2 regions of the Pseudoalteromonas sp. S3776 genome follow, and region 2 is predicted to be linked to the other one. Evidence: riboswitches for the same ligand, from Rfam matches in the RefSeq annotation. Region 2 holds a riboswitch; the other holds the start of a gene.

Region 1 (15,988 bases), on a different contig from region 2:
CGTGCAACACCACGATTACTTAACGCATACGATGTAAGCTGGCGTACCTTAAATTTAGGGCCTTGTGCATCTTTTAACAGTGCAATGGCTTTAGTACAAATTTCTTCAGCTTGAGCGTAGTTTTTTGATTTAACATTAAGCGCACAGCTATTGAATGACTGTTCAAGAGGCTGCGGAGCAGTTTCGGTTTTAATAACCATTAGTTTGTAGTCACTTGAATCAGCCATTACAGCTGCTGAGCAAGTTAGTAATGAGCCAAGAGCGATGGTTTTTAAAAGTGTACGTTTCATGGTTTGTATTTCCTAATTAAGTTAGTCGCGCTTGTTGCCGACAACTGAACTTTAGAGTAATAGCTCAGCGCCGACAAACGAGAAAAACAAACTCAATAAGTGAAGAAATTTAACCTATAGACTTTAGTCTAATATACGTACAAACTTAAATGTTTAACAGCATGTAAACTAGTGTAGTTACTGCTTGTTTTGAAAAAAGTTTTAAAACAAGTGGTATGCAGTGGCTATGCACACACGCCACTAAACTGTACAAAAATAAAGCGTTGAAATTATTTAGCTTTTATGCTTGTTGCGACTTTTCCTACGCTTAAGCCTTGCACTAAAATTGAAAAAACCACTACTGCATATGTTAAAGCAAGTAATATATTACGCTGCGCTCCATCAGGTAACTGCAATACAAGCGCCACTGAGATCCCGCCACGTAAACCACCCCAGGTTAACACTTTCCATGCACCGCAGGGCAGTTCAAGCTGTTTATTAAAAACACTTGTTGTTAAGCCAACCACAATTAAGCGTGCGCCTAGCGCAATAAAAATAGTTAAAACGCCCGCCACCAACAGATTCGCGGAGTACATAATCATCACCACCTCAAGGCCAATTAGCACAAATAAAATGGCATTTAAAATTTCATCAATAAGTTCCCAAAACAAATCAACATAGTGACGGGTTTTATCACTCATTGCTAAATTACGGCCGTGATTACCCACCATTAACCCCACCATAACCATTGCAAGTGGCCCCGATAAGTGCCAGTGGCTCGCCAATGCATAACCGCCTATAACACCCGCTAGCGTAAGTAATACTTCTTCTTGGTAGCTATCTATCGCCTTTAATAAATAATTTAAAGCACCCCCTAATACTAAACCAAATGCAATACCGCCTCCCGCCTCAACAGCGAGCGTATGAGCAACAGAATAAGTAGTAGGTATTTCACCACTGGTTAAAATGCCTAATAAAAGCGCAAACACGACCACGCCTATACCATCATTAAATAACGACTCCCCCGCTATAACAGTTTCAATACTTTTAGGGGCGCCCGCAGAGCGTAAAATTCCCATTACTGCGATGGGATCAGTTGGCGAAATCAACGCACCAAATAATAAACACCATATAAACGATAGGTTAAACCCTAATAAAGGCACCACAAGGTATAACGCAGCAGCAATAATAACTGTCGAAATTAGCGTACCGGCACACGCTAAAATACCTATGGGTAATTTATAACGCCTTAAGTCACTTACATTTACGTGCAGCGCCCCTGAAAAAAGCAGCATGGAGAGCATGCCATCGAGCAAAACGTGAGTAAAATTGAGTTGATCAAGTAGGCTTACTTCGTAATCAATAAGTTTATCAAACCCTAAAAAGCCCAAAAATATCGCAGCAATAGATACCAAAAGCGAGATAACCATCACTCCAATGGTGGTTGGCAAGCCAATAAACCGGTTATTAATATAAGCAAGTAATGCGGTTATTGTTAAAAAAATCGCGCTGATTTCAAATATACTCAACGTACTCGTGACATCCATAGTCTTGCTCTCTTATATGTATAAACCAACTAGTGTTCACTTTTTACATTGCCCTTTTAAGCCCCGTAACGTAAAAAGCCCATGTTAAGTACCAACTTAACATGGGCTTTTTATACACTGGCTTAATTAAAGCATGTTTAGCACTTTTTTATAGTGCAAGCTCTTCTTTAGCAAGTGTTAAATTGTGCGATACCATTGTACTGTTAGACATTTGCGCTGCCTCGTACAAATCAGCAATAGCTGCTGTGTCATTATTAGATTTTAAGCGCGCAACCCCTCGGTTACTTAACGCGAATGACGTAAGTTGGCGTACTTTAAATTTAGGGCCATCTGCATCTTTTAATAGTGCAATTGCTTTTGTACAAATTGCTTCAGCCTCAGCGTAATTCTTAGATTTAACATTAAGAGCACAGCTGTTAAATGACTGCTCAAGTGGCTGTGGTGCAGTGGCTTGTTCGATAACCATTAATTTGTAGTCACTTGTATCAGCCATTACAGCAGCTGAGCAAGTTAATAAAGAGCCAAGAGCGATGGTTTTGATAAGTGAGCTTTTCATGATTATATTCCTGTTGAGTTAGTCGTGCTTGTTGCCGACAACTGAACTTTAGAGAATTACAATAAAAACGACAAACGATTAAAACAAAACCAATAAGTGAAGAAAATTAACTTATAGACTTTAGTCTAATGCCAAACTACTAATTAACGGTAATTGATATTCATAAAAACAACCAACGATACTTAAACTTATTTAGTGCGTTCTAGTAACTTAACTACTTGGGCTACAACCATTTCTGGCTCATCATTTTGCGGGTAGTGATAGCTCTTATTTGTTATTATTATTTCACCTTGAGGAAATGCATTAACCCACTTAAAATGTAAGTCGCCCCACATTTCACGCGCTTTGTCAGTAAAAAATAATACAGATGGATTTTTATACTTTTTAACTGAGGCGATGACTGTCACCGGTATATCGGCAATTTGAGGGTAATCAGGTAGCGGACGTTTTGTCCAAAAATCTAAATACTGATTCTACATGCCATTTTCATGTCATCAATCTTTATTGCTGCAATTTCTTTTTCAGCGCATGGTAAATCAATCGCGCGCATAATATCTACATCATGCTCTGATACAGGCTCAATTAACATCAATGCTTTAATATGACTAGGGTAAATTGCAGCAAATACACGGGCAATATAAGCACCATTTAACTAAACTTCGCTATTACTTTAGATAAATATTTGATCATACAGCTTCCACTGTGCTCTATACCCAAAAATGCAATGTTGACCCGGTTTAAACACCATTTTTTAAGCTTATAAACTGTGTCAATACTATTGAGATTAGCTGTTATTAGTTAAGCTCATAATTTATCTCTGAAAGCCTCAATTTTTGATACTAAAACTTTCGTCATAAATTCAATATCTTTTATATCAACCCTTTCCTCTGTAAGCATTTTTGAATACTTATTAGCATAAACATATTTCCAATCGTCCAGTGAAAAATCTTTTGTTGAACGAGTAAGTTCAACTAAGAAAAATGCGTTGATATTAGCTAATTCCAACTCATTTTTTAAGTCTTGATATTCTGATATTAAATAAGATTTTAGGTGTGGAGATTTCATTATCAGCTTTGCATAAGTATGATGAAACGAATCATTAAGAGATATCATTTTATCCCTCTGTTCTATAGCTGAAATATTATTTATTTTTTGGGATTCTGAACCATTACTTTCACATGAATATTTTAAAATTGTGATATTAAGTTGAAGAAGCAATAACTTATATATACCATCATAAAAGAGTAACAGCTCTCCACATACTTTGATTTTTAAGTGTACTTGCTCATCAATACCTCTATTCCTTGTATAAATAAGATATTCATAACCAACGATAAAAAAAGCGAAAAACGCAGATACCCCACCAACCCAACTCCCCCAAGCAGACCAAACATCGGTTACAGAGTTAGAGTTTATATAAATGGAAATACAACCAAGGCTTAATGCTAATAAATATACACTCCCCCAAAGTAAAAACAAATATCTGTGTAAACTGGATTTCACTTACAACCTGCCTTAAAAATCTCTCTGATTTTTCTTATTTCATATCTTACCTCAAATTAGAATTGTAAAAATTACTTTCGACTAGAAATATACGTAACTTCATTTCTCACCCAAACCTATAAACTCCCTCGTCCATATGCCATAATCTAAATAATTCATAAATTTAGTAACTTGGCGCGTATTTAGACGCATTTAAGTTAACTACTCAGGGTTTTTAGCATGGCATATCAAGAGCAAAATCAAGCAACAATCTACTGGCACGATTATGAGACATGGGGGGCGAGCCCTCAAAAGGATAAGCCGAGCCAGTTTGCGGGTATTCGTACCGATCTTGATTTAAATATAATTGGCGAGCCGCTTATTGAATATTGTAAGCCGCAAGCGGATTACTTGCCCCACCCTGAGGCGTGTTTAATTACGGGCATTACGCCACAAGTGGCGATGAAAAAAGGCTTGGTTGAAGCTGAATTTATAGCAAAAATTCATGCCGAATTTAGTGTGCCAAACACCTGTGTGGCTGGTTATAACAGTATTCGCTTTGACGACGAAGTTAGCCGTTATAGCTTTTATCGCAACTTTTACGACCCGTACGAGCGTGAATATAAAAACAATAATAGCCGCTGGGATATTATTGATTTAGTACGTGCATGTTACGCACTTCGCCCTGAGGGTATTGAATGGCCACTAAAAGAAGACGGTAGCCCAAGCTTTAAGCTTGAGCATTTAACGGTAGCAAATGGTATTGAACACGCTGCTGCGCACGATGCGCTAAGCGATGTAACCGCCACTATTGCACTGGCTAAACTAATAAAAGAAAAACAACCAAAGCTTTATAACTTCTTTTTTGGGCTGCGTAATAAAAAAGCGCTAAGTGAGTTAGTTGATGTATTTAACATGACGCCGCTGGTACATACTTCATCGCGCATTCCTGCAACGCAGGGCTGTACCACATGGGTGGCGCCTATGAGCTTTCACCCGGTAAATAAAAACGCGGTTATTTGTTTTGATTTAACCCAAAGCCCGCAAGTACTCATTGATTTAAATGTAGAAGAGTTACGCACCCGTTTATATACAAAACGTATTGATTTAGCCGAGGGTGATTTACCTGTTGGTTTAAAACTAGTGCATTTAAACAAGTGCCCTATTTTAGCGCCTGCTAAAACATTATTGCCTGAAAACGCAGCCCGTTTGGGAATTGACCGTGAGCAGTGCCTCGCGAATTTAGCTATTTTAAAAGCCAATACCGAGCTTCGCGATAAGGTAACTGAAGTATTTAACGAAAAAGGCGATTACAGTGCCACCACTAACGTTGATTACCTACTTTACGATGGCTTTACCAGCCATGCCGACAAAGCTAAATTTGCGATTATACGTGATGCTAAACCAGAGGAACTCGCTGGCTTAAATTTAGATTTTGAAGATAAAAAGTTCAATACATTACTGTTTAGATACCGCGCACGAAACTGGCCAGAAACACTAAACCAACAAGAACTTGACCAATGGCGTCAGTATTGTCAAAACAAGCTAATGCACGGGGAAGATCAACCTTCTATCAGTGCACAAGATTTTATGATCACCCTTGAGAACTTGGCCCATGAACACGACGACAGCGAAAAGAACCTGACCATTTTAAAGGCTTTATATAATTACGCACAAAGCATGTAATTTAAATTTGTGTAGAGCACTTTTAAAACGCGATGCTTTAGCAATAAAGTATCGCGTTTTTTTGTTTTATATAACTTCATTACTATAAGCAAAGCCTAAAAATCCTTGCACAAAGAGAAACAAATGAGGAGCAAATGAGAATACATAAGCCATTAATCGTTTTTAATTAATTTCTTTCTCAAAAAGCGCAGCGCCTCTTACCCTCTTTGTGAATTAATCATTTTACGGGCTTTGCCCGTCATGCAAGCAAGCTTGGCGTCTACAAGTAAAACCCATATCTACCCTTAGCGGTAGAAGAAGAGCTTGCTCACGTGAAAAGCGCAGCTTTTAAATGCTTAAATAACACACTACTCACAAAGAAAAACAAATGAGGAGTAGATGAGAATACATAAGCCACTAATCGTTTTTAATAAATCTCTTCCTCTAAAAGCGCAGCGCCTCTTACCCTCTTTGTGAATTAATCACTTTACGGGCTTTGCTTATCACGCAAGCAAGCTTCGCGTTTACATTGATAGACTCAATGTAGACGTTATTTTTTATGCAGCGCTTCTATTCGTGCAAGTAAGCTTGATGTATCGTATCGGCCGCCACCAAGTGCTTGTACATCAGCGTAGTACTGATCAACCGTTGCGGTCATCGGTAACGTCGCACCGTTGTTTTTAGCTTCATCAAGCGCGATACCTAAATCTTTACGCATCCAATCTACCGCAAAACCAAACTCGTACTCTCCTGCCCACATTGTTTTGTAGCGGTTTTCCATTTGCCACGACCCCGCAGCCCCTTTTGAAATGGTTTCAATTACTTTTTCACCATCAAGGCCTGCTTGCTTGGCAAAATGTAGGCCTTCTGATAGGCCTTGCACTACGCCGGCAATACAAATTTGATTAACCATTTTACATAACTGCCCTGCGCCCACATCGCCTAATAACTGGCTAAAACGGCTATAGGATGCCATTACGGGTTGCACTTTAGTAAAAACAGCTTCGTTTCCGCCTGCCATAACTGTAAGCACGCCGTTTTCAGCACCAGCTTGCCCGCCTGATACGGGTGCGTCTATAAAATCGATATTTTTCAAGGCTGCTTTTGCTGCTACTTCACGCGCTACTTCAGCTGAGGTTGTTGTATGATCAACTAATACCGTGTGTGGTAACATGCCGGCTAAAACACCGTCGTCGCCATATACTACAGAGCGTAAATCGTTATCGTTCCCAACACACATAAACACTATATCGGCTTCACTTACCGCTTCACGTGGAGTGGGCGCAAAGCAACCTGTGTATTGTTCTGTCCACGTTTGAGCCTTAGCTGTAGTACGGTTATACACACACACATTAAAACCAGATTTTGCTAAATGCCCTGCCATAGGGTAACCCATTACCCCTAAACCTATAAATGCAACATTGATTGACATAAAAGTGCCTTATTTTCCTGATAACTTAGAAACTAGGCTCCGATTATGTCAATCGGATGGTGAAAAAGCGAATGAAAGTCTTTATAAAATTTCCACAAACTGGAAATTAAGTAGGTAACCTATGGATAGCATTTATCAATTTAACGCACCACTTTATAACAGTGAAAGTTTCTCCCTTAGCCAATTAAAAGGTAAAACCATACTTATTGTAAATACAGCCAGTAAGTGTAACTTTTCTATGCAGTTAAGTGCTCTTGAAAAACTTTATCAAGAATACAAAAAAAGCGGATTTACAATATTGGCGTTTCCGTGCAATCAATTTGGTCAAAATGAACCGCTTGATAATTTAGCCATTAAAGACTTTTACCAAGCGCAATTTAATGTCTCGTTTGAGGTGTTTGGAAAAGTGATGGTCAACGGACCTGAAGCGCACCCGCTTTTTAATTATTTAAAAGCGCACACACGTGGTATTTCACAAAACCGCGCCGTAAAGTGGAACTTTACTAAATTTTTAATTAATTGTGATGGGCAGCTGGTTGCACGTTACGCTCCACGCACCAAGCCCGAAACACTTAAACAGGTCATTGAGGCAAACTTACCTAGCGCGGTGAGCGCTAATAATTTAAATAACGCTAAAATAATACCCAACTTTAATGCATTAAAAGGTGCTTAATTATTCTAAATCAATAAACCGGTGGTTACTCAAGCATGCTTTATTAAACTAGTTTAAGGTTATGTATAATACCAATGCACAATAATACTTAATTATTTTTGGGGCTAAACGTGTTGCTATCTGCGTTAAAAAACTCTCATTTACGACTACATGAATGCAGAAGGTAGAGCAATGCAGGAGCAATTGCCGAGAACAACTAAATAGCGAATTTTTTGCCTTGCTATCAACACGTTCTTCCATCCTCAAAATAGATCTCCTGATTATGCGGATTGCTATAACAGCTAGGCTTTGGAGTAAATAACATGAACATTGCTTTTTTTAGTACGCAAAAATACGAGCAGCCATTTTTTGAGCGCAGTATTAGTAAACACCCTCAAATAGAGGTTTGTTACTTTGAGCAAGCGCTTAACGAGCAAACAGCACTGCTTGCTAAAGGGTTTGATGCGGTGTGTGTATTTGTAAACGACACGGTTAATGCCGTCGTAATAGAGCAATTGGCAGAGCTTGGTGTGAGCACTATTTTACTTCGCTGTGCGGGGTTTAATAATGTTGATTTAGTTGTCGCTAAAGCACACAACATTAAGGTATTACGAGTACCCGCATACAGCCCAGAAGCCGTAGCTGAGCACTGTGTGGCACTTATGCTTACCCTTAGCCGTAAAACACATAAAGCCTATAACCGCGTACGCGAAGACAACTTTGATTTAAACGGTTTATTAGGTTTTAACTTACATGGCAAAACAGTTGGAATTATAGGCTGTGGTAAAATTGGCCTTGCACTTTGTAAAATATTAAATGGCTTTGGCGCGCATATTTTAGTGTGCGATCCTTATGCAACACCTGGCAATTACACCATTACCGATTTAGATTCGCTGCTTACGCAAAGCGATATAATTTCACTGCACTGCCCATTGAACGAGCACACACACCACTTAATAAACGATGACGCGTTTAATAAAATGAAACCCGGCGTTATGCTTATTAATACCTCGCGTGGCGCGCTGCTTAATAGTAAAGCGTGTATTAACGCACTTAAAACTAAAAAGCTGGGGTATTTAGGGCTCGACGTGTACGAGCAAGAATCTGAGCTATTTTTTAAAAACCACAGTGACGAAATAAATCAGGACGATATATTCTCGCGCTTAGTCAGTTTTAAAAATGTATTAGTAACAGGTCATCAGGGCTTTTTTACCCAAGAAGCACTTACCGAGATTGCCAATACAACCATACAAAATGCGCTGGAAATAAGCCAAGGTAAGCCCCTAACTAATGAGGTTTTATAAGTTATTTAAATATAGAAACAAAAAAGCGAAGTGAGTTTATAAGTTCACTTCGCTTTATTAATTTATTTTTAATGCTAGCTCTATGGCTGAGCCATAATCACCCAAACGCAACGTTAGCAAATACTAGGGTCATTAATATTGGGCACACAAAACGAATGTACTGAGCAAACCAATAGTGAACCCCTGTTGTTGCCTCGTGTAATTTATTCCCACGCTGCCACATCCAACCTACCGTAATAAAGTAAAATAACCCCATTAGCGGTAATTGGTATTGGGTAAACAACATAATTACCAAACCAAATAACCATTCAAAGTTTAGTATTATTGCGCTTGCACATACAAGCACAACTAAACTTACAGCCCACGTGGCTTTGGTGCGATCAACTTGATGATTTTCGACTAAAAAGGCAACCGGGATCTCAGTAGTTGATATAGTAGATGTAACCGAGGCAATCGACATAAGTACAAAAAACAATAAGCCGACTAATAAACCAATTTCGCCCATCGTGCTAAATAGTTCTGGGAGAATGGCAAAAATAAGCTGCCCTTCGCCAATTAATTTACCGCCGTTAAACACTTCAACGCCGTTATGCTGCGCTACATAAATGGCAGGCACAATGAGTAAACCGGCTAAAAATGCCACGCTTGTATCGAGTAGTGCAACGCTTGCGGTTAGTTTTGGCAGGTTTGCATTTGGCTGTAAGTAAGAGCCGTAAATCATCATGCACCCTACACCTAACGAGAGCGAAAAGAACGCCTGCCCCATTGCTGCAATAATTAAATTAGGGTCGAGCACTTGGTTAAAATCAGGTATTAAATACGCGGCAAAGCCTTCGCTTGCGCCATCTAGGCTAGCTATATAAACAATTAAGCCAACCAATAAAACTAGCAGTAATGGCATTAAGCGGCGCGACCAGGTTTCAATACCCGACTTAACCCCTTTTAAAATAATACTGGCTGTTAAAATAAGCATAAGCGGGGTAAATATAAAATTGCGCAGTACCGAGTCGCTATGTAAAAACTCGCTTGCGCCATCAAAGCCTAAAAATGACGTTATGGGTTCAATAGCGTATGAAAGCATCCACCCAGCTACAATAGAATAAAAGCTAAGCATAACCACAGCGCCCGCAAGGCCTATATACCCCGCCGCAGCCCCAACTTTTTTGTTGGTATTTTGCCACGCATTCCCTAATGCTTTTACTGGGTTTGCTTGTGCTTGGTGCCCTAAATAAAGCTCGGTATAAAGTGCAGGTAGCGCAAGTAAAAATATAACAACAAAGTAAACCAATAAAAATGCACCGCCACCATGGTTGGCCGCTTGCGTAGGAAAACCCCATATATTACCTAAACCCACTGCTGCGCCTGCAGCGGCTAAAACAAAACCAAAACGGCTTTGAAATCCATCACGCACTTGTGCCATACATCTACAAATTCTGTTATTCTTTGATTATTGTGAATTAAACCATATTTAATGCCAACTGAGTAATAAAATTGCTGCTGGCATAAATAAGCGCTGTTAACCGCTCATTATTACAGCACTCTCTTAATTTAAGCGTGTATGACTAACCATTTTTTTAAAAACACCCTAAGTATTGCTCCCTCTTTTTATAGCGATTTACCCCGTAGCAACAATACTATTTTAGTGTTTAATGCCAACACACTTAAAGTAGAACACCTCGATTTAACCCAGTACCTAAGCCCATTTGAACTAAGCGTTATAAATCGCCGTAAACGCATGCAAGCAAAGCAAGAATATTTAGCATCGCGTATATTGCTAAAGCAGCTTACAAAGCATACTCAGCCCCAATACGCGCACGTACCGCTTAATAAAATGAGCACCCACTTTAATGAAAAATGCTCAAAACTTCAGCTCCATGTAAACCGCAGCGTTATTAATACGTGTATTTCGCACTCACATGGCTTAGTGGGTGTAGCTCTTAATGTTACTAATACAGAGTTTGGGTTTGATATTGAAAAAATAAGCTTAAAACGCCCATTCGAAAAGCTCGCTAAACATTTTTACAATAAAGCTGAAATTGACTTAATTACCGCACCTACTGCTATTGTGGACCAAGCGTACACATTCTTTAGAATTTGGACTTTAAAAGAGGCGCTCGCTAAAGCAACTAACCGCCCTATAGCGCAATTGCTTAGCCCAAATGTATTTAGTGAGTTCTCACAGCAAAACCTTGTAGCAACGAGCAACAATATAGCGTGTGCCAATGCGCTATTTGACGTAAGCGTGGCACATAAAAAAAGCACCGACTGGCGGTGCTATGTGCTTAATAACTTAGATACTTAATAACTTGGCTTTATAAGCTTAGGCAGCGCTTTCTAATAAGCGGCTATGTATTGCTTGTACTACAGTATCAGATTCGCCCTGCTCTACTAAAAAGCAAAGGTTGTGCTTACTTGCACCGTGGCAAATTAAACGAATATTAAACTCTTTTAGAACATTCATTAAATTCATTTCGTGTTGACGAAGCTGTATTTCAGAGCCTATAAGCGCCACTAACGTTAAGTTATTTTCAACCGATACATGGCAAAATTCAGCAAGCTTATCTAAACACGCTTGCTCAAGCTCAGGGCGCGAGGCATTGGGCGCGTTATCAAGGGTAATGGCTACGCTTATTTCTGAGGTAGTCACTAAATCGACCGATATATTAAATTCACTTAAAATGGTAAATACACGGGCCAAAAAGCCACTTGCTAATAGCATTTCTGGGCTTTTAAGTGTGAGTAATATTTGGTTTTTACGCTGCGTTACCGCGCGAATACCCGGCTGGTGAGATTTTTCGCGCTCAATCCACGTCCCACCGCGCTCTGGCTCACGGCTTGAGCCGACAAATACATTAATGTGGCTACGGCTGGCTGGTAAAATAGTGGCTGGGTGCAACACTTTTGCGCCAAATGTAGCCATTTCTGCGGCTTCGTCAAAGCTTAAACGGGCAATTGGTGTTGCTTTTGCACACAAACGAGGGTCGGTGCTAAATATACCCACTACGTCGGTCCAAATATGTACGCTTTTAGCGTTAATTGCCTCTGCAAGTAATGCTGCGCTGTAATCTGAGCCACCACGGCCAAGCGTGGTTGTTTGGCCAAACTCGTCGCTACCAACAAAGCCTTGAGTCACAATTACCTGCTCATCTAAAAGCGGAATTAATACTTCTTTAGCCGCTTGCGCTGTGGCTTTAACATCAGGTGTTGCTTTACCAAACTGGCTGTCGGTTTTAAGTACTTTTCGTACATCAAAACGGTCAGCATTTAAGCCCTTTAAACGCAGCACTTGCGCAAATAAGTAAGACGACAAGCGCTCACCAAAGCTAAGTAATTCATCATGCTGTTGATCTGTAGTAAGTGTTTCAAGGGCTAGTGTTTGGAATGCTTTTAATGTTTCGTTAAAGCCTACGGCTAAATCGGCATCAAGCGACAACTCATCTAAAATAGCCTGCTGAATAGCCAATACGCCATCAATGTGCTCTTGGCGTTGTTCTTTACTAAGGTCGGGTTTGCACAATGCAACTAAGTGGTTAGTTACGCCAGCACTGGCGCTCACAACAACAATACGTACGCTTTTATCTGCAACAATAATTTCGCTGCAACGATTCATCGCTTCAAAGTTTGCAACACTGGTTCCGCCAAATTTGGCAACGATGTAATCTGATTTTGCGCCTGATACTGTTTGTGGCACTGTTCGTGGCGCTGATTGGGTAGTCATTTCGTCTCCTTTCGCGGTATCCAGACCGCTGAAAAACAAGAAGAACTTGGCAAAGGAATATATTTGATGTGTCCGCTGCCAGAAGCTCTCCACCTAAGTTGGTGACAGTTTTGGGGATTCAGCCCCATAAACCGAAAAACATTGTCGACGTAACTTTGTTTTCCTCGGCGAGTACTTCCCTCTTTAATGGTTATGGGCGTTCGTCACCTACCATTAAATACCTAAGTATCGCACCTCTTCTGAATGCTTTATTAACCATTGGCTAAATAAAACAAAGCCCCGCTAATTAGCGGGGCTTTGAAAGTTATCGTTTAGACGTCTAGGTGTCAAGCATTTATAGTAAAATTAAACAAAGCTACCCATAAAATATGCGCCTGTATAACCTACGGTATAACAAATTAATAATTGCAGTGATAATTTAAAATAACTAGTAAAAGTAAGTGCTTTAAGTTTGCTCATTGCAATTATACCCGCTGCTGAACCAATTATTAGCATTGACCCACCTACCCCTGTTGCATAGGTAAACGACAACCAATGCTGTTGGCTCATTACTATATCTGCTTTTAATAAGGCTGCGGTAAGCGGTACATTATCAACCCCTGCAGATAATATGCCCATTAAGTAGTTAGCGTACTCAGGTGACATTATTGCGTATAAATCGGTAAATTTACTTAAAATGCCAATCTCTTTTAATGCCCCTACCAATAATAAAACCCCAACGAAAAACAGTAGCGTGTCGTATTCTATGTCGCGCACAAAGTCTATTATGTCTTTGTTTATATCTTTTTTACGCATTAAAAATTGCGCCACTAAAAACATAACCGACAAACCAAATAAAAATGTAAGTAGCGGCGGTACGCTATAAATTACGCTAAGCGTTAACGTACTTACCACGGTTGATAAAAATATAATGGCAATAGTAATGTCGGTTTTTTCTATGCGTTTTTTTTGCGAGCCTTGGAACTCTATTTTCCCTTTCATACCAATAGAGAGCAAAAGCGCTAGTAACATCACACTTATAAACGCAGGCGCTATAAGCAGTAATAAGTTGGCAATAGACACTTTGCCATCTAAAAATATCATTAAGGTGGTTACATCACCGGTTATTAACGATACACCGCCAGAGTTAACCCCAAACACAATAAGTGTGGCGTATTTAATCAGCTTTTTAGCTTCAAGCTGTAACGACATAACCACAGCAAGTGATATAAGGGTAGCGGTTACGTTGTCAGAAATAGACGAAAACAAAAAAGCAAACCCGCCCACTAAAAACATAAGTTGTCGCTCGCTAATGCTTTTAGGCATTACCCGATGCACTATGTTTTCTATAAACCCTTTAGAATTTAAATACGCAACAAAAGTCATGGCGGCCATTAAAAATAGCCACAGTGAGGCTATTTCTAGTATGTTTTCGTTTAAAAGGTGCTGAATTTCGGTGGGGCTTTGCCCATGAAGAGGGTTAACAAAAAGTATAATCCAACAAAGCGTGCCAAAAAATAGCGTTGTTTTAGCTTTATTTACGTGAATTATATCTTCTATAACGATCAGTAAGAAGGCAATCGCTATTAGGGTTAAAATTATCGAGGGGACCATGGTAGTTAAATAACCTTTGATATAGTTTTAAAGAACACACAAAAATCACTCCTTTGTGCGTGCCCAATTTCGGCGCGAATTTTAGCACCGCCCTCATGCAAAAACTATTATTAAATGGTCTTAAAAACGAATACTATTTACTGGTAGAATACGTAATAATGAGTCAACTTTAAGAACTCAATAATAAAATACTAGGATGTTGTAACCTCATATGATCCCAGCTAAAAAGCTGCTAAATACCCTTAGCGAACATTGGGGTGTTTTAGAGCTATTATTTAAACGTTTTAAAATGGCCGACTTTAGCCTAAAAGACGTACAAAATGCCATTAAGCAAAAGCAGCCAACATGGACAAACGAGCGCATATACAAAGAAACTAATCGTCTGCTCAATCAAGATATACTTATTCCATTGGCTAAGTCTTCGCAGCTTGAAATTAACCGTGCAATAGCCGATTTTGCGACCTTTTTATTACAAGAAGAACACCTAGGCTTAGCACAAGAAATTAGCGTTTTAGTGGATGATTTAGCGCGCCTAGGAAACCGTTTGGATAACGCAGGTAGCATGGAAGATTTTGACGATTTACGCCGCTATAGCCGCATTATGGATGATCGGGTGCGTAAAATAATGAAGCTTTACGCACACAACGAAAACGCCATATTAAATATTGTTGAGCAGGCTAAATCTGATCACGCTGTGCAATCTTTGCAAAAGCGATACAAAGCCGTAATAGAGGCCTTTGACGAATACATAGAGCCCATGCTTGAAATGGTCGATATTAGTGGCGATTTTCATGCCTGCTTTACACTTATTGAGCAACAAATAAGTAAGCAAATAGAGCACATTGAACGCTCAGGTAAAGCGTACAGTGACAAACGCATACTTGAGCAATTACGTACCCGTATACTCGAAATGCATTTGATTGGCCGAGAAAGCTTACGTAAAAGTGCCGATATGCTTATGCCACTACGCGAAGAGCTACGCCGTAATAACTTAATTACCCGCCAAGCGGCAAAAGTGCTTGGCCTGGTGCGTAAAAATGGCGTAGATAACATGCTAAGTGCGGTGCAACCAAACTTTGTAAGTGATGCGCAGCGTAACTCGCTTGGGCAACCGCGCCATATAGTAGCCTACATGGCAAGCTTGGTAGAATTTGAACACGAAGAATACCAGCTTCCAGAGCAACAAGACGTACCGGCATTTGTAACGCCTAACATTCCTGATTACCACGATGTTAAAAAAACCTTTGCAAAACGCTTTAATAAAAAACGCAAAAAGCCTCAGCCATTGCTGCAATTTTTAGACGAAAGCTACCCCGAGTTAGAGGCCGACGAAATGCTATTTTTATATCAAAAATTAGTTAGCGACAGCGATGTACTCATTAGCCAAAGCGATGAAAAAGCGCGCATAAAAATTGCTGGCCAGCATTTTTCGTTATACCCATTTAATTCAGCGCCTCAGCCAGAGACAAAGGCAGACGAGTAACACATGACACATATAAACCTAGACGAGCTAACACACCTGCAAGCCATTAATAAAAAATTAGGCGCGGGTTATCATATTTGCGAACAAGACAACGTAATGTGGCAAGAACTTGACCAACACATAGAATCTTACAGCGCCTTATTTAGCGCCCTGGGCCACGATTTAAAACATGACAGCCGTGGCTTTTACTATTTTGCCAGCGACGAAAGCACACCAAACATGGGTAAAATATCCCGTGCTATTGCGCTAACCATTTACATTTTAATTGAGCACTTTGCCAATACAGG
Region 2 (15,988 bases):
TCCCACTCACCGACAATATCTTCGACGGTCAAACTTAAGGTTTTACTTTTAAGAATAAGGTTGGTGGTTTGTATTTCTTGTTTGTTACGCGCTTCAATGCTGTTTTCGTAGACTGTAATATCACTTTTAATATCTATTGTTTTAAAAATATCGTTTTCGCCGAGTACTTGCAACGAGAATGAATTTAAATGCTCATCATAAACAGTTTCAACATCGTCTTCGACTTGGGAGTATTTATTAATAAGTACAGGAGACTGTAAATTAACTTCAATTTTACCACTTACCTCTTCCCACGTTACTGAGCTACCCGTAACTGCATGATAGTGACCAGTGCCATTTTCGTTTAAGGTTAAGTGGCTAGCGGGATTTGCATAATAACGCGGAGAATTAATTATATATTCACCAACCAACGGCTCTTTTGAGCCTGTTACTAAATCTTCATCTTCTTTAATTTCGGTTTTTGTTTGCTCTATTAAATCGGGATCTTGCTCATTAACGTCCTCTTCAAACTGCTCTGCTGCCTCTTCATTAGTTACTAAATCTAGAGTGCTCTCTACGCCCTCAGGCAGCTCGTAATTAGGGTTATCTACAATAATTTTAATCAGGCTCGCCAGCTGTACTTTTTCATCTGCATCAACATTTAAAAGTGCATTATCTAGCTCATCTTCACTTGTCGGTTCATCACCGTCTCTTACAATCAGTGCATACTCTGCTGTTGTCACGTTAGTTGTGTTAACGCCAAAGTTTTCATCGCTGTCTAAAATACCATCATCACCTGCCTGCGTAGCTAACTTTTTAACAGAGCTAAGCTGAGAGATAAATTCAACCCCAGGATTTAAATCATCCCGCCCTTTAGCTTTAACTTTTACTAGGGTTTGTTCTAGGGCTTCATCGACATCTAATACTATTGTGTAGACACCATTTTCATCTGCTGTCGCTGAATAAACTTCATCACCTATTATTATTTCTACACTTGCATAACTAATTGTATTATCGGTGATTAAGCCATTAAGCGTAACGGCCGTTGAGTTGCGTTTAATTAATACTTGATGAGTAGCGCTTGTTGTTGCTCCATCATTATCCTCTACAGTCACTGTAAAATTAACGGTTACATCTTCTGTAATGTCGGGTGAAAGATAAGTGATTTCATTTGAGTTTGGGTTTTGTGCGCTGAGGTTTAAAGTGGAATCGTGCTGCCAATAATAATTCACTATTTGCCCGTCAATGTCTAAAGCGCTGGCAGTAAGTGAAAAACTGGTTTTTTCTTGTATTTCTCCTTGCCCAGAAATTGCTACAGAGGGAGCTAAGTTTACAATTTCGTCGCTATCCTCATCTTTATCAAAACTACAGCCTGATACTAAAAAGCACGCACTCACAGTACTCGCTATTAGTTTTAATCGGCAGTTACTTTTATTTTCCATTATGTGCTCCGATAGTTATTTAATGCGGAGCAAGAAAATACTTGTTGATTGCTCCCTTAATCATTAACAAATTTTATTGCCATTTATAGTTGTTCATTTTTTGTTAATTATCAACTTTATTTGCTGATTATTATTCCAACTATTGATTTTTTGGGCTTAACTGCTGAAAGTATTAAAATTTATTTTAACCAATAAAAAACCCGCCTAAGCGGGTTTTTTTAAAACAGATTTAAATTATACAGCTTGCTGAATAATTACGTTGTCTGCTTTTTTAGTGTACTGAGGCATACGGTGGAAGTTCAAGTAACGGTATGTATCTGCAGCCGTTGCATTGATTTTCTCTGCGTATTCTTGGTACTCAGCAGGTGTAGGTAATTTACCTAAGATTGCCGCAACAGCAGCAAGCTCAGCTGATGCTAAGAATACATTTGCGCCTGTACCTAGACGGTTAGGGAAATTACGTGTTGAGGTAGAAACAACCGTTGCTTTATCAGCAACACGTGCTTGGTTACCCATACACAGTGAACACCCTGGCGTTTCGATACGCGCACCAACACGACCAAAGATACCGTAGTAACCTTCGTCAGTTAGTTGGTCTTTATCCATCTTCGTTGGTGGAGCTACCCAAAGTTGCGTTGGGATACGACCAGTAAAGCCATCTAGTAATTTACCCGCAGCACGGAAGTGACCAATGTTAGTCATACAAGAACCGATGAATACTTCATCGATTTTCTCGCCAGTAACATCAGAAAGTAAACGCGCATCATCTGGGTCATTTGGAGCACAAAGGATTGGCTCTTTAATTTCTGCTAGGTCGATTTCTACAACGTGCTTGTACTCTGCATCAGCGTCAGCTTCCATAAGTTCTGGGTTTGCTAACCATTCTTGCATTGCAGTAATACGACGCTCGATTGTACGTACATCGCCGTAACCTTCAGAGATCATCCACTTAAGCATAACAATGTTAGACTCAAGGTATTCGCTGATAGACTCTTTAGAAAGCTTAACAGTACAACCTGCTGCTGAACGCTCTGCTGATGCATCTGATAATTCAAACGCTTGCTCAACAGTTAAGTGCTCAACACCTTCAATTTCTAGTACGCGACCAGAGAATTCGTTGATTTTACCTTTTTTCTCTACTGTTAATAAGCCTTGCTTAATACCGTAGTAAGGGATTGCGTGTACGAGGTCACGTAAAGTGATACCTGGCTGCATTTCACCTTTAAAGCGAACCAAAATAGACTCAGGCATATCAAGTGGCATAACACCTGTTGCTGCTGCGAACGCTACTGCACCTGAACCCGCTGGGAACGAAATACCTAATGGGAAACGTGTATGTGAGTCACCACCGGTACCTACAGTATCTGGTAATAACATACGGTTTAACCAAGAGTGAATTACACCGTCGCCAGGGCGAAGTGAAACACCGCCACGGTTCATGATGAAATCAGGAAGCGTATGGTGAGTGTTTACGTCAATTGGTTTAGGGTAAGCAGAGGTATGACAGAATGACTGCATTGTTAAATCTGCAGAGAAACCTAAACATGCTAAGTCTTTAAGCTCATCACGTGTCATAGGACCTGTAGTATCTTGCGAACCTACAGTGGTCATTTTTGGCTCACAGTATTGGCCTGGGCGAATACCAGCTACGTTACATGCTTTACCAACCATTTTTTGCGCTAGTGTAAAGCCTTTATCAGACACTTCTGTTACTGCTGGTACTTTAAATACGTCAGTCGCACCTAAACCTAAAGAGGTACGTGCTTTGTCTGTTAGACCACGACCAATGATTAGAGGAATACGGCCGCCGGCACGTACTTCATCTAAAATAACGTCTGATTTAAGTTCAAAAGTAGAGATAACGTCATCAGTACCGTGGCGCTTAACTACACCTTCGTATGGGTAAATATCAATTTGATCACCCATATTGAACTCATCAACATTTAACTCAATTGGTAACGCACCCGAATCTTCCATTGTGTTGAAGAAAATAGGCGCAATTTTGTTACCTAAACATACACCACCCACGCGCTTATTAGGTACGTATGGGATGTCATCGCCCATAAACCAAAGCACAGAGTTGGTTGCCGATTTACGAGAAGAGCCCGTACCTACAACGTCACCTACGTATGCAAGCGGTAAGCCTTTCGCTTTTAACTCTTCTAACTGTGAAATTGGACCAACTTCACCTGGTTTTTCAGGGTTAATACCGTCGCGCTCATTTTTCAGCATAGCTAAAGCATGAAGCGGAATATCTGGACGTGACCATGCATCTGGTGCAGGTGATAAATCATCTGTATTTGTTTCACCCGTTACTTTAAATACTGTAACAGAGATTTTTTCAGCAACGGCTGGCTTGTTAGTAAACCACTCTGCATCTGCCCAAGATTGGATAATCTTTTTAGCGTGCTCATTACCTGCTTTTGCTTTTTCTTCTACGTCGTAAAATGCATCAAACATTAATAATGTGTTTGATAGACCTTTTACAGCGATAGGCGCAAGTGTTTCGTCATCAAGTAGCTCAATCATTGGGGCGATGTTGTAACCACCTAGCATTGTACCTAATAATTCTGCTGCTTTTTCTTTAGATACTAATGGAGATTGTGCTTCGCCTTTAGCAACTGCCGCTAAAAAGCCTGCTTTGATGTATGCTGCATCATCAACACCTGGTGGTACACGGTTGACGAGTAAATCTAAGATGAACTCTTCTTCGCCCGCTGGTGGGTTTTTAATTAGTTCAATAAGATCAGCCGTTTGCTGAGCATCTAATGGCGCTGGTACGATACCTAACGCGGCACGTTCTTCTACGTGTTTACGATATTCTTGTAGCACAATATTGCCCTCTTGGTGACGTGAAAGTATTCGGTAGCGCCTCATGCGCAAAAAAAGTAACCCAATACTTATAGTATTCTAACGCGGGATTATAAAGCTTTTATGTATAGATGAAAATCCATCCAGCTAAGCAACTGATTATACCGACTATAAATATTATGAATAGTGGTGAGCGCAAATTCTATTTTCGTGAATGTTTATTAAGTAATAATCATTCTTGTTTAATCTGATTAATATTGCATATGCTGTTTTAAAGGCATAAAAAAAACCCAGCACTAAGCTGGGTTTTTAAAATAAAGTAAGTAACTATTAACGCTTAACTTTTACACGTTCAATAGATTTTACATGTGCTTCTACACGACGGTTTTCAGCGTGAGCTTCTTTCGTGTTAGCTGTATTTTTAAGACGTTCTTCACCTAGACCAACAGTCGTAATGCGATCTTCAGCAATACCATCTTTAATTAGCTCTTGTGCTACATCATCAGCACGCTTTTTAGAAAGCATCTTGTTGTAGTTTGCATTACCTACCGCTGACGCATGACCTTCAAGTAGTACAGTTGTATCTTCGTGCTCTTTCAAAAACTCAGATACTGATGCAATGTCGTCAAAGTAACGTTGACCAACTTGTGCAGAATCATGCGGGAAAGTAACTAATAAGCTAGTTGTTACTTCACGGTCTTCATATAAAGTACAGCCATCGCCATCAACAGCGTCTGTCATTGGCGTATTAGGACACTTATCATCTTTGTCTAAGATGTTATCGTTATCGCTGTCTTTAGGTTCAACAGGAACCTCTACCACTGTGGTAGGTGCTGGTTCTACCGGCTGTGCAGGCATAGAATTTTGGCCAAATAAGTAGTTAATACCAATTTTAGCGCCTACATCTGTGTAACCTTTATCAAGACCTTGATATACCGCAGTTTCAGCGTTTACGAAAAAGCCATCAGTAATAAAGTGTTGGTAACCAACACCTGCGTTTAAGAATGTGTTGTCATCTACTACGTCCATTTCTTTAATACCGAATAGACCGTAGAAAGGACCGCCGTCAAGGTGGTAAAGTGCATCAATACCGTAACGCTCGCCGTCGATATTATTACGATTGCCCGCAGCTTTATCGAACGCGTTAAAGTCCATATCTGCATACTCAAGGCGTGCGCTCCAGTAATCGCTGAAACGGTAACCTGCTTCTACACCCCAACCAGTTGACTCGTTTACGTCAAGGCCAGCTTGAGCGCGCATGTTTTCCCATGACGCATCATAGTAGTCACCAAATGCACCAATATAGAAACCTTCTTCTTTATCAGCAGCGAATGTAGACGCGCTAGTTGCAGCTAACGCAATTGCAATTGTAAGTGATTTTAATTTCATTGTTTTCTTCCCATTTTAACAACTTAGAAAATTGTAGCTAATCAATACTAGCTCAACCAGTTTTGTACACACTACCCGAGCTTTAGTTAATCGATACTTAACGAAAAATAAAGTTTATAAATTTTTTCAACGATCTACAGGCATTCCAACCACCAATTGTAGGTTAAGTAAAAATTTTTACCTAATCTGCAATTAATAAATTAGGGTAATTTATAAATAGTTACTGTTTGTGAATGCGCACAATACCATTGAGCGCCTAACTGCTCAATCATTGTACACCGCATTATTTAAAAATGACTATTTATAATCAAAAACTTACAATTAATTACAATACTTAAGTACCGCAAAAAGTTTGATAGCCCTTGTCATCTTTACCTGTCTCTTGAAAGCGGGCTAAATTAGCTGTTTTATCGTAGGGCTTACTCATCACCGTTAAGAAGTCGCTTAGCAGATCGCTCTCGCCGTATTGATTATATTGTGCAAGGATTTCTTCGACGATGTGATTACGTGGAATAACCCTTGGGTTAGCCGCTCTCATTAGGTTGTAGCTGTTTGCATCACTCCTTTTTTGCCATAACTGGGCCCATTGCGTTAATTCATCTGGCACTTTGCCACCATTTAGTGACTCGGTAAGGGCATCAAAGGTATTGGTATAATCGAGCTTATGCTCTTGGAATAACAATAATAACTTACTTACAAGCTCCACATCGTCTTCGTTATAACCTGCTAAGCCTAATTTTTGTGCCCACATTTGATTATATTGCTCGTTAAATAACGTAGAAAACTGATTAATTAGCGGCGTCATTAAACTTACAGCTTGTTCGTCATCTTCATCTATCAGCGGTATTAGGCTCTCGGCTAAACGCGCGCAGTTCCAACTTACAATATTTGGCTGGTTACCATAGGCATAGCGACCTTGCTTATCAATTGAGCTAAACACGGTATCAAAATCAAAGGTATTCATCATTGCGCACGGGCCGTAGTCGATAGTTTCGCCGCTTACAAGTGTGTTGTCAGTGTTCATAACGCCATGAATAAACCCCACTCGCATCCAGCTAATAACCAGCGTTAGCTGACTATTTATAACGGCTGCTAAAAAGTCTAAATAACGCTGTGCGCCTGTTGATTGAATACTTGGGTAATGGCGTTCAATGGCTAGATCAGCTAGTTTTTTTAATCCCTCTACATCACCTTGGGTTGCTAAATACTGAAACGAGCCAACGCGAATATGACTACTTGCTAAGCGAGTCACAATTGCGCCTGGCTGCGGTGGATTACGATAAACAGCTTCGCCTGTACCAACAACAGCCAAACACCGCGTAGTTTTAATTCCTAACCCATGCATAGCTTCGCTCATAATATACTCACGAATAGCGGGGCCTAGTGCACATCGTCCATCGCCTCCTCTTGAAAAAGGAGTGGCCCCTGAGCCTTTTAACTGAATATCCCACAGCTGACTTTTATCATCGCTGATAGCACCCAGTAAGTGCGCTCGCCCATCACCCAAGCGCGGCGAAAAGTGCCCAAACTGGTGCCCAGAATAGCCAAGCGCTACAGCACTTACCGGTTGTGGCTCGTTACCAGCAAACGTACTAGCGCGCAGCGCAGGCTCAACATCTATATTAAACTGCTGTGCTAGCGCTTCATTCCATAAAAGCAATTGCGCGGCTGCAACGCTTGATGGACTGTCCTCTATTGCGAAGTTATCTGCTATGTCTGTGTATCTTGGCACTAGCTTCATGGTTAATCCTCTGTTTGTTGGCTTATGCCTACGCGATTGTCGCCCACGCTGTAAGCCACAATTAAGCTAAGTTCTTGCAGGCTCAAACCACTTTGCTTTTGCATTTCGTTAAAAAACGCCTGTGCGGCAGTGAGGGATTTTTTAGTTTGCAGGCCGCCATCGATAATTTTGTGCGCTCTTAGGTAGCTTTCTACATCTCGCGAAAGTAAAAAAGTATCTTTACCAAGCGCTCTTAAGGCATACGGGCCAGTATTTCCACCCAAACGTGCGCCGTGTTTTTTTAAATATGCCCATAAACCAATAATGTCATCGTTTGGCCAGTTAGCTACAAACTTGCTAAAACTGCCATGTTGCTGAGCTATTTCGTGGATCATGTAGGCATTTTCAGGAATTGTTTTTACCTTTTTATAATTACGAATAATGCGCTCATCCGTTGCTTTTTGCTCAAGCATATCGGGCGGCATCATAAGTAATTTATCAACACTAAACTGCCAAAAAACCTCTCTAAAACCCGGCCATTTACTGTTTATTACCGACCAGTAAAACCCGCTTTGAAATACTTTTCGGGTAAATTCTTCAAGCCAATCGTCGTCACTTAATGCGCTTAATGCTTTTTTAGATAAGGGTTTTGCGAGTAATAACTTAAGCATTTTTTCAGAGCCTTTTCGCTCTACAGCTCGCTTATAAATATCGCTAAATTTTTCCATACTTATTAAATACCTCATCACTGCTCATAGGGTTAGTTTACGAGAAAAGCAGCCAATACGTAACCACCCACATTTTCGATGAACTAATCTGTATCCTGCAACTTGACACCTAGACGGCTAAAATGTTTTAATCGCCGCAATTACCCTATTTAAATTGTATTTTGTTAAACCTTTTGCGGTTAAACAAAATACAAAGGGCTAGAAGAGGTGCGTTATTCAGGTAGCGTATGTTAGGAGCGCAAACTCCAGTGAGCATATGTGAGGGGAATACCGCCGAGAGGTAAACGCTTTTGCGAAGCAATTACTTCGGGCGACTAGGTTGAATCCTAGCGACTGTCACCAATAGCTGTTTTAAAACAGCTTATTAGTTTGGTGGAGAGCTTCTGGTCTTAAATAACAAGGCCGTCCGCCCTATTATTTTAAGCCCATTCGCTCTTCGAATACTGTTCGAACGACGTTAATGCGGCTCACATCATACAGCCTCCTTAATATCTCGAACACCTTATAGGTTCGTAAGAGATGATTCACAACTTTAATTTAGACGATTACGCACTGTGGACAGCGCTTGTTACGCCGTTTGATCAACAAGGTAATGTTGACTACGACACGCTCACAACACTTGTTAGCGAACAAGAAGCGGCACAAAACGGTATTTTACTGCTTGGTAGTACAGGTGAAGGCTTAGCCCTTACGCTTAAAGAGCAGCAAGGCATTGTTGAGCACGTGTGCCAATTAAAGCCCAGTGTACCGCTTATGGTTGCCGTGGGCGGTAGCAATTTAGCCGAACAAAAAGAATGGGTTAGCTATTGTAATCAGTTACCTATTCACAGTTACTTACTAGGCTCGCCGCTTTATGCTAAACCAGGTGCTGTAGGTCAAACACATTGGTACGAAAGCTTATTAAGCGAAAGCGCGCATCCGTGTATGTTGTACAACGTACCTGGGCGCAGCGGTGTAAGCATTCCTATCGAAACCATTGAAAACTTAAAAGCGCACCCAAAATTGTGGGCGTTAAAAGAAGCCAGTGGCAACATCACCCAATTTGAAGCATACCGACAAGCCGCGCCTAATTTAGCGCTATACAGTGGCGACGATGCACTTATGCCCTACTTTGCCCAAGCTGGCGCAAAAGGCTTAGTATCGGTTGCGGCAAACGCGTGGCCAAAACAAACGCACGAGTTTGTAAAACGCAGTTTAAGTGGCCAACACCCCAATTTATTTGCTCAGTGGACTCGCGCTATTAATAGCCTTTTTGCTGTAGCAAACCCTATTCCCGTTAAAGTGTTAATGCACCAACAAGGCCGCTTGAGTAGCCCGTTGCTGCGCCCACCTTTAACACATCTTGAATTAACGCAAACCGATTGCATTACCACTGCAAACGACACCATTTTATCTTGGCATTAAATACAGGTTTTTATAATGAGCTGGTTAGAACTACTAAATAATTTAGAATCGGGCGCAGTACGCGCAGCATCACAAAACGAAAGCGGCCAATGGGAAGCTAACGTAGAAGTAAAACAAGGCATTTTAGAAGCCTTTAAAAATGGCACTAACACTGAGTTTGCAGGTGGTTTTGTAGATAAACACAACCTTGCACCGCAAGAGTTTAGTACTGACGACGGCGTGCGTATGGTACCAGGTGGCACCAGTGTTCGCCGTGGTGCATACGTCGCTAAAGGCACTATTGTTATGCCACCAGCGTACGTAAACATTGGCGCATACATCGACGAAGGCACTATGGTTGATAGCCACGCATTAGTGGGCTCGTGTGCACAAGTGGGTAAAAATGTACATTTAAGTGCAGCTGTTCAACTTGGTGGTGTGTTAGAGCCAATCGGTGCTAGCCCAGTCGTGGTTGAAGACGATGCGTTTATTGGCGCAGGCTGCGTGATAGTAGAAGGCGTAGTGGTCAAAAAAGGCGCGGTACTTGCACCAGGTGTGCGCTTATCAGCAACCATTCCAGTATACGACTGCGTAAACGAGCGCCAGCTTGAAAAAGGCGAGCCAATTCCAGAATACGCAATTGTAATACCAGGCTCTCGCCCAGCGTCTAACGAATGGGCTCGTGAGCAAGGCCTCAGCATGTCGTGTGCGTTAATTGTTAAATACCGCGACGAGCAAAGCGATGCATCATTATCGCTAGAAGAGGTTTTACGATAATGAGCTTTTTGAGCACGCCAATCAAAAACGCTGTTAATACGCTTACACAGCAACTTGATACCCCTTTTTTCGTTTACGACTTAGATAAACTAAACGCACACCTTGCGCGTTTAGTTGCGCAAACCGATGTAAAGCTTTGGTATGCAGTAAAAGCGAACCCGCTCTCTAAGGTTATTCAATGCCTAGACAACGCCGGATTTAACTTTGACGTAGCAAGTAAAGGTGAGCTTGAACAAGTCCTTGCACAAGGTATTAGTTCGCAGCGCGTGCTCAACACAGGGCCTGCAAAGAGCCCTAAACAAATTAAACACTTTATTGAGCGCGGTGTGCACATATTTGTTGCCGAAAGCCTCAACCAAGTGCGTTGGTTAAATCAACAAGCGCAGCTGCAAAATACGCAGCTGCAAGTTTTATTGCGTGTGCAACTACGCTGGCCAGAAAGTGAAAAAAACCCACTAGGCGGCGACAGCCTGACTCCATTTGGGCTTGGTTGCGATGAATGGCAAGCACTAAATACTGGCGATTACTCAGCCCTTAGCTTTGACGGCCTACATATTTTTCAGTGGGGCAACATGCTTAGCACGCAAAAGCTAAGCGAGCTGTGGTCGCAAATGATTGCACCGCTTACAGCCCTTGCTAATAACTTAAATATAAACCTGAAAATTTTAGACTTAGGCGGCGGTTTAGGTATTCCTTATACACCAAACGATGCAACACTTGAGTGGGATGAATTAATCACCGCGCTTGCAAAAATAAAAAAAGATGCAGGTGTAGATGAATTATGGATGGAGCTTGGCCGCTATGCTGTAGGCGAATGCGGCCACTACGTCAACCCCGTTGTCGAGTGCAAACAAAACTACGGCCAACAGCAAGTTATTTTAACCGGTGGTATTAACCACTTATTACGCCCAGCAGTTACAAGCCAAGATTTTCCTGCGGCGTTATTGCGCGAATCAACTGCACCAAAACAGGCAATGAGCCTATATGGCCCGTTGTGTACGGCCCTTGATTGTTTAGGCGAGCACACCCTACCAAGCGATTTAAACGAGCAAGACTGGCTGGTGTTTAGCCAATGTGGCGCCTATGGTTTTACCGAAAGCATGCCGTATTTTTTATGCCATGAGCTAGCTGCAGAATACGTATTACAAAATGGCGAGCTCACGTGTGTACGCCAAGCTGAAGATGCCAGCCACTACTTAAGGTAATAAATATGAGCATAACAACCCCCATCAGCCAAGAAAACATAGTAGTTGGAGAAGTGGCAAACGGCTTACCGCTCACCATTCCTGTGTATCGCTTAAAAGGTGATGGCAGCGGGCCAAGCGTGTATATTCAAGCAAATATGCACGGCGCTGAAGTACAAGGTAACGCAGTTATTTTTCAGCTGTTAGAGCAATTAAAACAACTCAATTTAAAAGGCGACATTACCTTAGTGCCTTACGCTAACCCTATTGGTTGTAATCAAAAATCAGGGGAGTTTACCCTTGGGCGATTCGACCCGATTACTGGTACTAACTGGAACCGCATGTATCACTACAATAGTGATTTAGTGACCCAGCTTGCCAAAGATCATAGCCACTACGACGATGCAGCTTTAAAAAATCATTTTAAACAGGCTTTGGTTGATGAAATAGACACCAAACTCAACGGCCCAGCTTATTTACTTAATACCGGTAAACGCATTGCGCTTAACCTACAAAAACTTGCGCACCAAGCCGACATAGTCCTTGATTTACACACGGGGCCTATTTCAAGTAAGCACCTGTACTGTCCAACCTATGCAACCGACAGTGCCCGCTACTTTAATATTGAACATGTGCTGCTTATTCCAAGCGACTTTGATGGTGCAATGGATGAAGCCAGTTTTTGCCCATGGTGGCACCTAAGTGATGCACTTGGTGCGCAAGGCAGGGACTTCAATGTACAGGTTGAAGCCTTTACAGTAGAACTTGGTAGCCAAGAAAAAATAGATTTACAAGAAGCACTCAACGATGCAAACAGCATTTTAAGCTATTTAAATCATAAAAATGTATTGGTAGACGCAGCGCATCAACCTAAGCAGATGACCCGTTATGCGTGTCATTTAAATGACTACTTTGCCTACTACGCCCCTATTGGCGGCATGATTGAATATGTAGCCCCTCTAGGTGGGCATATTAAAGCAGGTGAGCCCATTGCACATGTATTGCGAATGGAACGCTACTTGAATGAGCAACCATTACAAACGCTAAGCCTTGATTGCGACGCTATCGCGATTTTGCATTTTGCCTCGGCAAGCGTAAATCAAGGCACAGAGCTTTATAAGTTTTTTACTAACGTATTTGAGTTATAACGCACCGCGCTATAACTCCCCCTTCTCATTGCGTGAGAGTAAGTTAACTAACTTACACTATAAGCGGCTATATGCCGCTTTTTTTGATCTGTGATAACGCTGTAAACGTAAAGTAACTAATTAAGTGTAAATTCAGTGAAAGTTCACCGTTACATATGTAAAAACACGTTATAATTTATAAATCTCCCCTACTCTCAAAGGAAAAACAATGAGCTGGCGTTATTGGATTGTAGTTACGGCTTTACTTAGCACACCCTCTTTTGCCCAAGAAGAGGTACAAGAAAACGAACAAGATAACGATATTGAATTGGTTAAACAGTGTATTTTAAATGAGGTAATTGGCGGTGATGGAAAACAAACGCTCGATGAACTTCGTGAAAAATGCTCATCACTTGAAGAAGAAAAGCAACTTACTGCGCTGGATAAACGCAAAGCGCGCGAAGAAGTAAGTAAAAAAAACCGTAATGTAATTACACCACATAAACGTAATTACATTTTACCTTTGTCGTATGTATCGCACCCTAACGATCGTCCGTTTGATGGCTTTGACGAACTAACCGATGAGCAAGATGGCGAGCCACTTGATAACCTAGAGGCTAAATACCAGCTTTCTATAAAGGTTCCATTATATGATGACTTTTCAGATGACGACCAAGCCATCTACTTTGGTTTTACACTGCAGTCATATTGGCAAATTTATAATTCAGAAATCTCATCGCCATTTCGTGAAACCAATTATGAGCCAGAAATTTTCTGGGTAAATTACCTAGACCAAGAAAATGTACTGTGGGGCGATGAAATGGCCATAGCGCTGGGTATTTCTCATCAATCTAATGGCCGCAGCCAACCTAATTCTCGTTCATGGAACCGAGTTTATGCCAATTTCATTTGGGAAAACGAAGGTTTTGTATTTAGTTTCAAACCTTGGTACAGAATCGCTGAAGACGAAAAAGAGGATCCATTAGAAGCTGATGGTGATGACAATCCTGATATTTACAAATACATGGGTTACTTTGAATTTAGCGGTGCCTACCGCTATCATGATCATGAGTTTAGCTTTATGACACGTAATAATTTAAATTCAGATAATCGTGGTGCAATTCAGTTAGATTGGTCATTCCCTCTTTGGGGTCGTTTACGTGGTTACGCCCAGTACTTTAACGGTTACGGCGAAAGCCTGATTGATTACAACGCCGATATTGAGCGTGTTGGCGTGGGTATATTACTTACCGATTTACTTTAATTTATTAATACACCATAAAAAAAGCCAAACCCTTTTATAAAGTGCTTGGCTTTTTTATTAAAGCGTTACTCGTTATTTTTTAACGGCAAACACCCCTTCAAACTCTGCAACAACATCGCTGCCATCAAATATAGTAACAGGTACTACGTAACTTGCCTTGCCTGTTGTTTCCAGCTCACTGAGCTTGCCTTTACAGGTTTGCACATCAACACAACCGCGTGGGTCGGTATTAAGTGGTTTTAAGTATTTTATATTGGCATCGGCTAATACAATATTGCCCTCAAGCCCTGCCTCTTTAAGCGCTAAGTACGTTGCGCCCCAACCGGTTAAGGTTGCTAAGCTGTATATAGAGCCTGCAAACATAGTGTTGTGTAGGTTTAAGTTAGCGTCTAAATCAGCACGCGTTGTAAACTGCCAATCTGTGTAGCTTTCTACTTTTATACCCATTGCATCACTAATTGGGATTGATTCACGCCAAATATTTTGCAGTATTTGTGTCCAATCGGGATGGCGAAACCAGCCCGGCTCACTAGGCTTTTGCTTAATCATTTTGAAATGTTGAACATCGCCATACGCTAAGTGGGCTTTTTCTTTTAGCTCATAGCCGTGGCGCTTATAAAACTCAAGCGCACGCTCGCGAGCAAATAACACTAATTCGCCTGCGTTTTGGGTCCATGCTATTTTTTCAAGCTCGTGTAATAAACGGCTACCAATATGCTGGTTACGGTTACCTTCGGCTACGGCCATGTAACGTACTTGCGCTTGCTCATGGTTGTTAAAGTGTAAACGGGCCACACCAAGCACATCACCGTTGTTATTTTTTATAAAGCGATGCTCTGAGTCTTGTTCCATATCGTCTTGTTCAGAGCCACGAGGCTCATTCCAAGGCGCACGTAGTACTTCCCAACGTAATTGATAGTACGCTTGCCAGTCTTCGCTGCTCTGCGGTGTAGTTACTTGAAACATATATACTCCTGTTGTTTTGCCGTAAATAAAAAATAAAGGCTACGGCATGTAATCCAACTGAATAACTCTTTAACCTGCACATTGGTTTTTACATTAGAAAATTAAAGATTAAGTTGGTTGGAATTATTATGGCAAATACCATACTCCATCTTTTAAACACTGCCAATACGACTTTGGTAAGCAAGCGAAAAAATAACTGTTTTACCCATCGCATCAGCTAGTTTATGCTGGGCCTTTAGAGATTGAACATGCACTGAGCGAAGGGTTCTGCATAGGGGAAATTTACTCTTTGTTGCCTACATGGGTGTAAGCCAGTAGAGTAACGCAGGAGCAGCTACCTAGCCCACTAGGTTACAAATCTCGCGCCGCGATTAAATCGCACCTAGATTGAACAAACTTTAATCCTGAAAGGTCAACAGGCCCTTAATGTTATGAGCGATTTTATAAACCCTTTAACGGGTGTAGTGAGTAGTCACTTTATTAGTCACAGCCAAGATATTGGTCAACTAGTTTACTGGCATAAATATGCAGGCGATCACATACATGTTCGCCAATTCGGGCAGCTTCGCTGGCTGCTAATTAACGATACATTGCAATCGGTGATAGCGCTTAACAATCCACAGCGCTTACTATTTCCACATTTAACCTATTTAGCTAAGCAGTGGCAAACCTTAGCACCGCCAAATCATGTGTTAGAACTTGGTCTTGGCGGTGGCGCTATACGTAATTACTTACAATACACTTACCCGCAGGCACACGTAACATCAGTTGAAAAAAATGCAGATATAATTGCCTGCTATACAGATTTTTTCGCTCTTAAAAACCAAAGTGATGTGCAGTGTGATGACGCGCAAAATGTACTTAGCAAGGCACATAACCATGACTGGATTATTCTTGATTTATTTAGCCAGATAGATGCACCACGATTTTTGTTTGAACGCGCTTTTTATCAAAAAATATACGATGCGCTAAACGCAGGTGGCACGTTATTTATTAACTTTTTATCGCAACATGAGTCGCAGTTAATTCAGTTACAGCAATTACTATTTAATGTGTTTGGCGTAAAAGTAAGCCCGCATAAAATTGCGGGCTTTGTGAATCATATTATTATTGTTACTAAAGCTGGTAATTAAACCGATAAGTTAAAGGTAACAGGCCCATCGTTACACAAGCTCACTTGCATATCGGCGCCAAACTCCCCCGTTGCCACGCTAATAC

The links. Region 2 has a riboswitch for lysine ahead of dapA (4-hydroxy-tetrahydrodipicolinate synthase). Riboswitches for the same ligand answer to the same signal wherever they lie in the genome.
Region 1: it holds a riboswitch for lysine, as region 2 does, so the genes downstream of both, lysC (lysine-sensitive aspartokinase 3) here and dapA (4-hydroxy-tetrahydrodipicolinate synthase) in region 2, are expected to answer to the same signal.

The regions. Positions count from the first base shown of each region.
Region 1 is NZ_PNCU01000017.1:110,881-126,868, forward strand. It holds gene CWC16_RS08890 (hypothetical protein) at 1-290, opposite strand, end outside; gene CWC16_RS08895 (cation:proton antiporter) at 560-1,816, opposite strand; gene CWC16_RS08900 (hypothetical protein) at 1,965-2,372, opposite strand; partial or broken gene CWC16_RS08905 (alpha/beta fold hydrolase) at 2,561-3,018, opposite strand; gene CWC16_RS08910 (hypothetical protein) at 3,177-3,875, opposite strand; gene sbcB (exodeoxyribonuclease I) at 4,095-5,540, shown strand; gene CWC16_RS08920 (NAD(P)-dependent oxidoreductase) at 6,070-6,951, opposite strand; gene CWC16_RS08925 (glutathione peroxidase) at 7,073-7,624, shown strand; gene CWC16_RS08930 (2-hydroxyacid dehydrogenase) at 7,927-8,907, shown strand; gene CWC16_RS08935 (sodium-dependent transporter) at 9,005-10,327, opposite strand; gene CWC16_RS08940 (4'-phosphopantetheinyl transferase family protein) at 10,466-11,209, shown strand; gene lysC (lysine-sensitive aspartokinase 3) at 11,228-12,625, opposite strand; lysine riboswitch at 12,700-12,872, opposite strand; gene nhaD (sodium:proton antiporter NhaD) at 12,971-14,218, opposite strand; gene CWC16_RS08955 (MksB family condensin complex protein) at 14,430-15,701, shown strand; gene CWC16_RS08960 (condensin complex protein MksE) at 15,705-15,988, shown strand, end outside.
Region 2 is NZ_PNCU01000021.1:73,065-89,052, forward strand. It holds gene CWC16_RS10535 (PKD domain-containing protein) at 1-1,421, opposite strand, end outside; gene acnB (bifunctional aconitate hydratase 2/2-methylisocitrate dehydratase) at 1,656-4,253, opposite strand; gene CWC16_RS10545 (OmpA family protein) at 4,563-5,621, opposite strand; gene CWC16_RS10550 (protein adenylyltransferase SelO) at 5,956-7,362, opposite strand; gene CWC16_RS10555 (DNA-3-methyladenine glycosylase I) at 7,365-8,069, opposite strand; lysine riboswitch at 8,264-8,460, shown strand; gene dapA (4-hydroxy-tetrahydrodipicolinate synthase) at 8,589-9,473, shown strand; gene CWC16_RS10565 (2,3,4,5-tetrahydropyridine-2,6-dicarboxylate N-succinyltransferase) at 9,489-10,229, shown strand; gene CWC16_RS10570 (PLP-dependent decarboxylase) at 10,229-11,434, shown strand; gene CWC16_RS10575 (succinylglutamate desuccinylase/aspartoacylase family protein) at 11,440-12,561, shown strand; gene CWC16_RS10580 (phospholipase A) at 12,770-13,804, shown strand; gene CWC16_RS10585 (bifunctional GNAT family N-acetyltransferase/hotdog fold thioesterase) at 13,877-14,770, opposite strand; gene CWC16_RS10590 (spermidine synthase) at 15,202-15,903, shown strand; gene dtd (D-aminoacyl-tRNA deacylase) at 15,900-15,988, opposite strand, start outside.